DNA from 2 places in the Companilactobacillus sp. FL22-3 genome. Region 1 is predicted to be linked to the other one. Evidence: predicted binding sites of a transcription regulator. Region 1 holds the regulator's gene; the other holds the start of a gene.

What was found. The regulator Rex, encoded in region 1, represses fermentation and respiration genes when NADH is low (regulators of the CRP and FNR family bind a similar motif). The targets are predictions, from matches to a motif close to TTGTGAANTANTTCACAA.
Region 2: the regulator Rex is predicted to act here: its motif matches at 2,220-2,237, upstream of ACYT32_RS01680 (TrmB family transcriptional regulator).

Annotation. Positions count from the first base shown of each region.
Region 1 is NZ_JBTYYZ010000009.1:70,558-74,387, forward strand. Features, by position in the region: gene manA (mannose-6-phosphate isomerase, class I) at 1-885, opposite strand, end outside; gene ACYT32_RS09245 (redox-sensing transcriptional repressor Rex) at 907-1,557, opposite strand; gene ACYT32_RS09250 (ABC-F family ATP-binding cassette domain-containing protein) at 1,694-3,616, shown strand; gene ACYT32_RS09255 (DUF368 domain-containing protein) at 3,722-3,830, shown strand, end outside.
Region 2 is NZ_JBTYYZ010000001.1:349,095-352,924, forward strand. Features, by position in the region: gene ACYT32_RS01670 (ornithine cyclodeaminase family protein) at 1-441, opposite strand, end outside; gene ACYT32_RS01675 (sulfite exporter TauE/SafE family protein) at 438-1,322, opposite strand; gene ACYT32_RS01680 (TrmB family transcriptional regulator) at 1,334-2,146, opposite strand; gene ACYT32_RS01685 (acetate/propionate family kinase) at 2,386-3,570, opposite strand; gene ACYT32_RS01690 (ECF transporter S component) at 3,652-3,830, opposite strand, start outside.

The DNA of each region.
Region 1 (3,830 bases):
GATACCCTTCTTCAAATCATAATCTTGGCCATCAACTGTAATCTTACCAGTACCATTTAGAACTGAGATCAAAGTGTATTTGCCAATTTGATGGTGAAGCTCAACAGGTTCTTTGATCTCCCAGTGATAAACTGAGAAGAATGGTGAAATTGGTGGTTGAACAAAGGTTGTGAACTTGTTTTGGCCGACTTGTTTGGATTCAATATCAAGTTGAGGATCTTTATGAGGCACGGTAATAGTATCCTCAGATTGTTTGATATGTAGATCACGTTTCTTTCCAGTAGTCTTATCAACCCGATCATAGTCATACAAACGATATGTTGTATCACTGCTTTGTTGGGTTTCTAAGACCATGATCCCCTTATTTAAGGCATGAACCGTTCCACTTGGTACATAGTAGAATTCGCCCGCCTTAACTGGGACTTTTCTCAAAAGATGATCCCAATCGCCTGATTCGATCATTTGGTCAAGTTCAGCTTTATTCTTAGCATTGTGACCATAGATCAAATATGAATTAGGCTCAGCATCGATGATATACCAGCATTCTGTCTTACCTAATTCATGTTCATGCTCAGCTGCATAGGCATTGTCTGGATGAACTTGAACTGAAAGACTGGCTTCAGCATCTAAGATCTTAGTTAACAAAGGAAAAACTTTGCCTTCTGGATTACCAAATAATTCGCTGTGATTTTTCCAAAGGTCATCAACATATTGTCCAGCAAATTCGCCATTTTCGACTTGTGATCTACCATGTGGATGTCCAGAAATTGCCCAACATTCACCAATCGTGCCATCAGGAATATCATAGCCAAACTTAGTTGCTAATTTTCTGCCACCCCAGATTTTTTCGTGGAAGACAGGTTTCAAGAATAATGGTTCACTCATTATAATTCCCCCCAAAGGATTTTAATTTGTTTCTTCTGTCATTGACTTATCACGGTCTAAGAAGAAGATCAACGTCTGCAATTCATTTGCCAAATCGACATAATGAACGCGGATACTACTTGGTACATTGATAATAACCGGTGTAAAGTTTAAGATACCGCGAACGCCAGCCTCGGCTAACTGATCAGCGGTCGTTTGGGCAGCGTTAGATGAAACTGTCAAAATGCAGACATCGATCTGTTGCAAGTTAAGTTGTTCTTTCAGTTCGCTAATATAGTAAACTGGTACGCCACTCTTAACTGTACCGACAATTTCCTTATTGATATCAAAAGCTGCCGCAATTCGCACATTATTAGTCCGAGAAAAGTTATAATTTAGTAAGGCGTTACCTAAATTACCAACTCCCACTAATGCGACGTTGGTTCGTTTATCTTGATTCAAGAGCTTCTTAAAGAAAGCCACTAAATCGTTTACATCGTAACCGTAGCCACGTTTCCCAAGTGCACCTAGATATGAGAAGTCACGTCTAATTGTAGCACTATCTATCTTGACCCCTTCTGATAATTCGCCAGAGGAGATTTTTTTTGTGCCTTCATCCTTGAGAAATTGAAAGTAACGATAATAAATTGGTAAACGCTTTATTGTTGCGTTTGGAACTGTTGTTTTTGTCATAATTTACCACCATATGTGTGTCATTTCACTAACATTTATAGTAAATAAAAATCCAAAAAAACGCAATACGTTAAACCTATAAAGGCACAAATTATTAATTAATGATAAAATTGTGAAGACATAAAGGAGTTATATTTTGATTTTATTACAAGCACAGAACATTACGAAAAATTTTGGTACCAAAAAACTTTTTTCCAATGTCAGTTTTGAAATCCAAGACAATAGCCGAATCGGTTTAGTTGGACGTAACGGCGTTGGAAAATCTACTTTGCTGAAGATCATTTCAGATCAAGAAAGTTATAACAGCGGCAATATTGCGTTGAAAAAAGACACCAATATTGGCTATTTAGCACAGGATTCAGGTCTGAACAGCGATAATCAAATTTTCTTAGAATTGGAAAAGGTATTTGACTACCTCAAAGAACAAGAAAAAAGGATGCACGCACTTGAAGAAAAATTAGCTGATCCTAATGCTGATGATTACGAAGATATCTTAAAACAATATGATCAACTACAAAATACTTTTCGCCAAGAAAATGGTTACGGTTATCAATCAGAAATCCGCAGTGTCCTAAAGGGCTTCGGTTTTGAGGAAGAAGTTTGGCAAAATAAAGTCTCGACGCTTTCTGGTGGTGAAAGGTCACGTTTAGCGATGGCTAAAATGCTCTTGGAACACCACGATATCTTACTCTTGGATGAACCGACCAACCATTTGGATATCAACACGGTTGAATGGCTAGAAAATTATTTAAAGGGCTATCGAGGTGCTCTAGTCATCGTCTCTCATGACCAGTACTTCTTAGATAAGGTCGCCAATGAGATCGTCGAGATCAATCAGCATTCCTCAACTCACTATTCCGGCAATTATAGTTTCTACCTGCAAGAAAAGAAAAAGAATCAAGACATTGCTTGGAAACATTATGAAGAGCAACAGGCTGAAATCAAGAAGGCCGAAGAGTACATTCAAAAAAATATCGTTCGTGCATCAACTACTAAGATGGCTCAAAGTCGTCGTAAAAAGTTGGAACATATGGATGTTTTGGAAAAACCTGGCAGTGACCAAGGCTCAGTCCACTTCTCATTCAATATCGATAAAGAAAGTGGTAATGACGTGCTTTTGGTTAAAGATGCAGCCATTGGCTATGATGATCAGATCATGTCTGAGCCAATCAATCTGGATGTAAAAAAAGGTGAACGAGTTGGTATCATTGGTCCTAACGGAATCGGCAAGTCAACTTTTCTCAAATCAATTTTGAATAAGATACCTTTAATCAAGGGTACTAGCCAATTCGGCGCCAACGTTCAAGTCGGTTACTACGATCAAAATTTGAAGGGCCTAGATCCTAAAAAAGACGTGTTGCACGAAATCTGGGATCAATACCCACGTCTCGATGAACAAGTTATCCGCAATAAATTAGGTGCCTTTCTATTCAGTGGCGACGATGTCTTGAAACCTGTCGCGGGACTATCTGGTGGTGAAAAAGCACGTTTGACGCTCACTAAGTTGTCGATGGAAAACAATAATTTCTTGATTATGGATGAGCCAACTAACCACTTAGATATTGATAGCAAGGAAGTGCTTGAAGATGCCTTAAAGAGCTTCCCTGGCACCGTCCTCTTCGTTTCACATGATCGTTACCTCTTGAACACTTTAGCCAACAGGATCGTCGATATTAGCCCTCACGGCAGTACAATTTATCTGGGTGATTATGATTATTATCTGGAAAAAACGACTGAACAAGCTGCTCCAACTCAAACAGCTCAAGCTTCCAACAACGTTAGTGAGAAAAAAATTGAGTATCAACAATCAAAAGAGCAACAAAAACAAGAACGGAAGTTGCGTCGACAAGTTGACGATTTGGAACAACAATTAACTGAACTAGAAGATAAAACTAAAGCTATTCAGGCCGAAATGACTAAAGAAGAAAATATCACTTCGTACAGTAAATTAGCTGATCTGCAAAAAGAGTTGGATGAAGTCTCGGCTAAACAAGATCAGATTGAAGAAGAATGGACTGAAAAGTCGATTGAATTGGAAGATTTCAAAGATCAAGAATAAATTACAATCATTACCAACAAATAAATTCTTTGAACGATGACTTTTATTTGCTATAACAATTTTAATTTGATATTGTGAATAAAATTATATTAATAAAGAGGACCTATGAAAACAAAACGAGATAACTTTATCATTCGCTTTTTTAAGGGTGTGATCATCGCTTTAGGATTCATTCTTCCGGGGGTTTCTGGGGGCGCTTTAGCCGCAATTTTAG
Region 2 (3,830 bases), on a different contig from region 1:
CATTGCCTCTAGTTGTGACATTCCTTGACCGCCTGTACCTATCAGCAAGGCAGTTTTAGAATCCTCATTCGAAAGAAGCTCTGTTGCAAGACCTTGCACCGCTCCTGTTCTTAATTGAGTTAAATATGTTCCATCCAAAACAGCATTTACAATTCCAGTTGTTGCATCTAATACAATCATAGTTGCTGGAACACTTGGTAACTTCTTGCTAATATTTTCGGGATATACAGAAACAATTTTTTGACCTAAAGCTGGTTTATCACCACTAACATAACCAGGCATGTACAAACTTTGACCACTATGTTCAGCAATGTCAATGTTGGTTCGCAAAGGAATATTTGCTTTTCCCAATGAATATAAACTCAATGCTTCTTTATCTGCATCAATTGCGTCTCTCATTGTGAATACTTTCTTAATATCTGCTGCTGATAAATAAATCATTCTTTTACCTCCTCAACATTTTCCTTCTCATTTTTGTTCCCTAAATAAAGTGAAATTGCTGAGTATAATAAAACGGCTACAACAACCCACTGAATAATAGCCGTATTTAAACTCTTAACTAGAAAGACGGCAATTAGAACACCAATAATACCAAAAACAGAAAACATTGTAATTTTTCTTGAATAGTCATTTAATTTAATAAATTGCATACTACCAATAGATACTGAGAAAGTACAACCACCCATCATTATTGGGAAGGCAGCAACTGGATTCATCCCCATGGCATATACAGTTGCCATAGTTAATGCATATGATCCAATACCGATATTATTTAATGCTCCGAAAATAAACATCAGAACACCTGTCACAATGAGTTTCCAACCATATAACTCTGTTGCAGTTCCATTTGAAGGAATTAAACCAAACTTACCACCAAGAATTAAAGCAGTGGCTACCAGTAGACCCACTATAACAAAATTTCGAATAATTCTTTCAGAAAGCTTAACAACAAATCGAGGTCCAATATAAGCACCAATCACTTGGCAGATAATACAAACTAGTAATGTCTTAATACCAACAGATATGTTAGTAATATACGCTAAAGACATAACAAATACTGGAATAACACACTGTGTATTCAAGGTTCCTGGCAATTTTTTCATTGTAACCCATTTTGCTTTAGGATATAGAGCAGTGGAAATTGCAAAATCTGAAATTCCAAATGTTGAAAGAAAATAAATAAATATCTGTGAAATTGGTGTCCAAATATTATTGGCCGGTTCGGCTAAAACTTCACTTTTATGTTTCCATAAATCTTTACCAAGCATAAAAATATATGTAAAATTCACTACAATAATCGCACCTAATAGAAAATAGAGCATCTTGTTTTACCTCATTTTTCATCAAAATAGATATTGCGAACTCCTTCTAAATCTTTACCAAACACTTTTTTAGCTTCTGCATCCAAAAGTGACAACGTTCTTAAATTATAAGCATCATGTAATACATATTCCTGAGCTAAAAAAACCATTGAGCTATTTTTTGTCGTTACTACACCTGTATTAGTTGCCTTATTAGGTAGTTTCCCGTAAGTAACTTCATTTCCATCACTTACAATATTGATCCACCTGCCGCCATAATCCAAAGTTTTATCCGATTCAAAAAGATGCTTATAAAATCGATTAAATGGTAATGAATAACTATTGTGATTACTAAACAATATAACCACAAATTTATGTAACCGCTTTTCCGCATTTGACAATGCACTGATAATCTCAGGAGATAAGTCCTCTGAATAAATTTGGACAAATAATGATTTCTCAGCATTGTTTATTTGGTAAAGAACTTTTTCAAACACCTGCGCATATGAATCAATTAACCAAATTGACTCTGGTTTTGTGACAGTTCCTAAATCTTTTAATGAGACCTCGATATCATCTATATGTTCTTTACTATCATTCTTCAATTTACTAATTAATTCTTTCACAGGTAAAGACTTATAGAGTGGTGTTTCATCAGCAGATTTCAAAACTAAACCTTTATCCTCTAATGAAGATAACAAGTTATAAATTTTAGAACGTGGAATCCCTGATAATTTACTAATCTTATAACCTGTCGATGCGTCCATCTGTAACAGTGTTATATAGACCTTGGCTTCGTTATTTGTTATTCCAAAATTATTTAGTAAGTTAATTTCTCGATCCATTTTTGTACCTCTCAAGGATAGTAGCTACCATCTGTGACTACTATATAACCTCATATTAATTTTGTCTATTATTTTGTGATTTTTTTCTCTATATATTTCTCACAATATTTTAAATGTGCTTACTCCTATTTATGTTTTGGCCCATAAAATATCTATAAAAAAAACACCACCAAAATTATCCAGTAGTGTTTAAACCCAAATTTAAAATTAAATTTTTTAAAAATAAACTTTTAATCTAATTATTGTAAGGCTGCCACTTGGCGAACCATTGCTAATTCTTCATCAGTCGGAATCAATAATACTTTGATTGCTGAGTCAGGACCGCTAATCAAGCCTTCATTACCAGCTTCATTTAGCTCAGGGTCTAGCTTGATATTGAAGATTGATAATTCATCAATAATTTGTTGACGCAATTCTAAATTGTGCTCACCGATACCACCGGCAAAGACTAACGCATCAGCACCATGCAATTCGGTTAAATAGCTTCCAGCATACTTAACGATACGGTTGATAAAGATTTCGATTGCAAGTCTGGCCTGTGGATTCGTTTTTTCTTGAGCTTTTATCTCACGCATATCAGGTGAAATCCCTGAAACGCCTAACAATCCTGACTTTTGATTCAATAACATCATAATTTCATTAGGATCAGTTACTTTTAATTCCTGCATTAAATATGGAACTAAAGCTGGATCAAGATCTCCAGCCCGTGTTCCCATCGTCACGCCAGTCAATGGTGTAAAGCCCATTGAAGTATCAAAAGCCTTGCCATTCTTAACCGCTGCGAGTGAGGCTCCACTACCTAAATGCATAGTTACTAAATCCAATTGATTCTTATCTTTTTTCAACAGTTCAGAAGCTCTACCTGTGAGATAGCCATGAGAAATTCCATGCTCACCATAGCGCCGAATCTGATATTTCTGCGTAATTTCATAAGGCAAACTGTAGATAGCATTCTTTTCAGGTAAATCAGTGAAAAACTGACTGTCAAAAACGGCATACTGCTTTACGTTTGGCAAAGTCTTGGCCATCGTCTCAATTCCCTTAGCCTCCATTGGATTGTGCAAGGGAGCGAAATTACTTAGAGCCTTTATTTGTTTCAAAACTTCTGGCGTTACTTCTACCGCCGATTTGAAGACTTGTCCACCAGCTACCACACGATGTGCCACCGCTGTGATCTCATCTAAATCTTGGATTATTTCTAAACGTTGTAGCTCGTCAAATACCATCTGAGCCGCTTGTTCTTGGCCTAAATTATCGACCGTCGTTTGATACTTTTGATGATCGCCATACTTTATTGTAAAAATTGAACCTGGCATACTGATCCGTTCTACTAAACCGCTTGCCAAAACAGTCTCCGCAGGCATTTCAAACAACTGCCATTTTAACGAAGAACTTCCGGCATTGATGACTAATGTTTTTTGCATTGAAATCACACTCCTACATAATAGAATACCGAATTTTCTGAAAATATGCTGTTACTTTTACTTTATTTGCTATAAATCTACTTAATTGTCTAAAAATTTGTTAGATTTCAAAATAGCAGTTGAAATTGCCGGAGCTAAAATAATAGCAACGACCATTTCTGGTATTCCATTAGTACCAACGATTACGAGCAGAACTTTATTCAAAAGATCTGTTTGAGTGGCATAAGCTTGGGCCATCGCACTGGCATACATTACTCGCA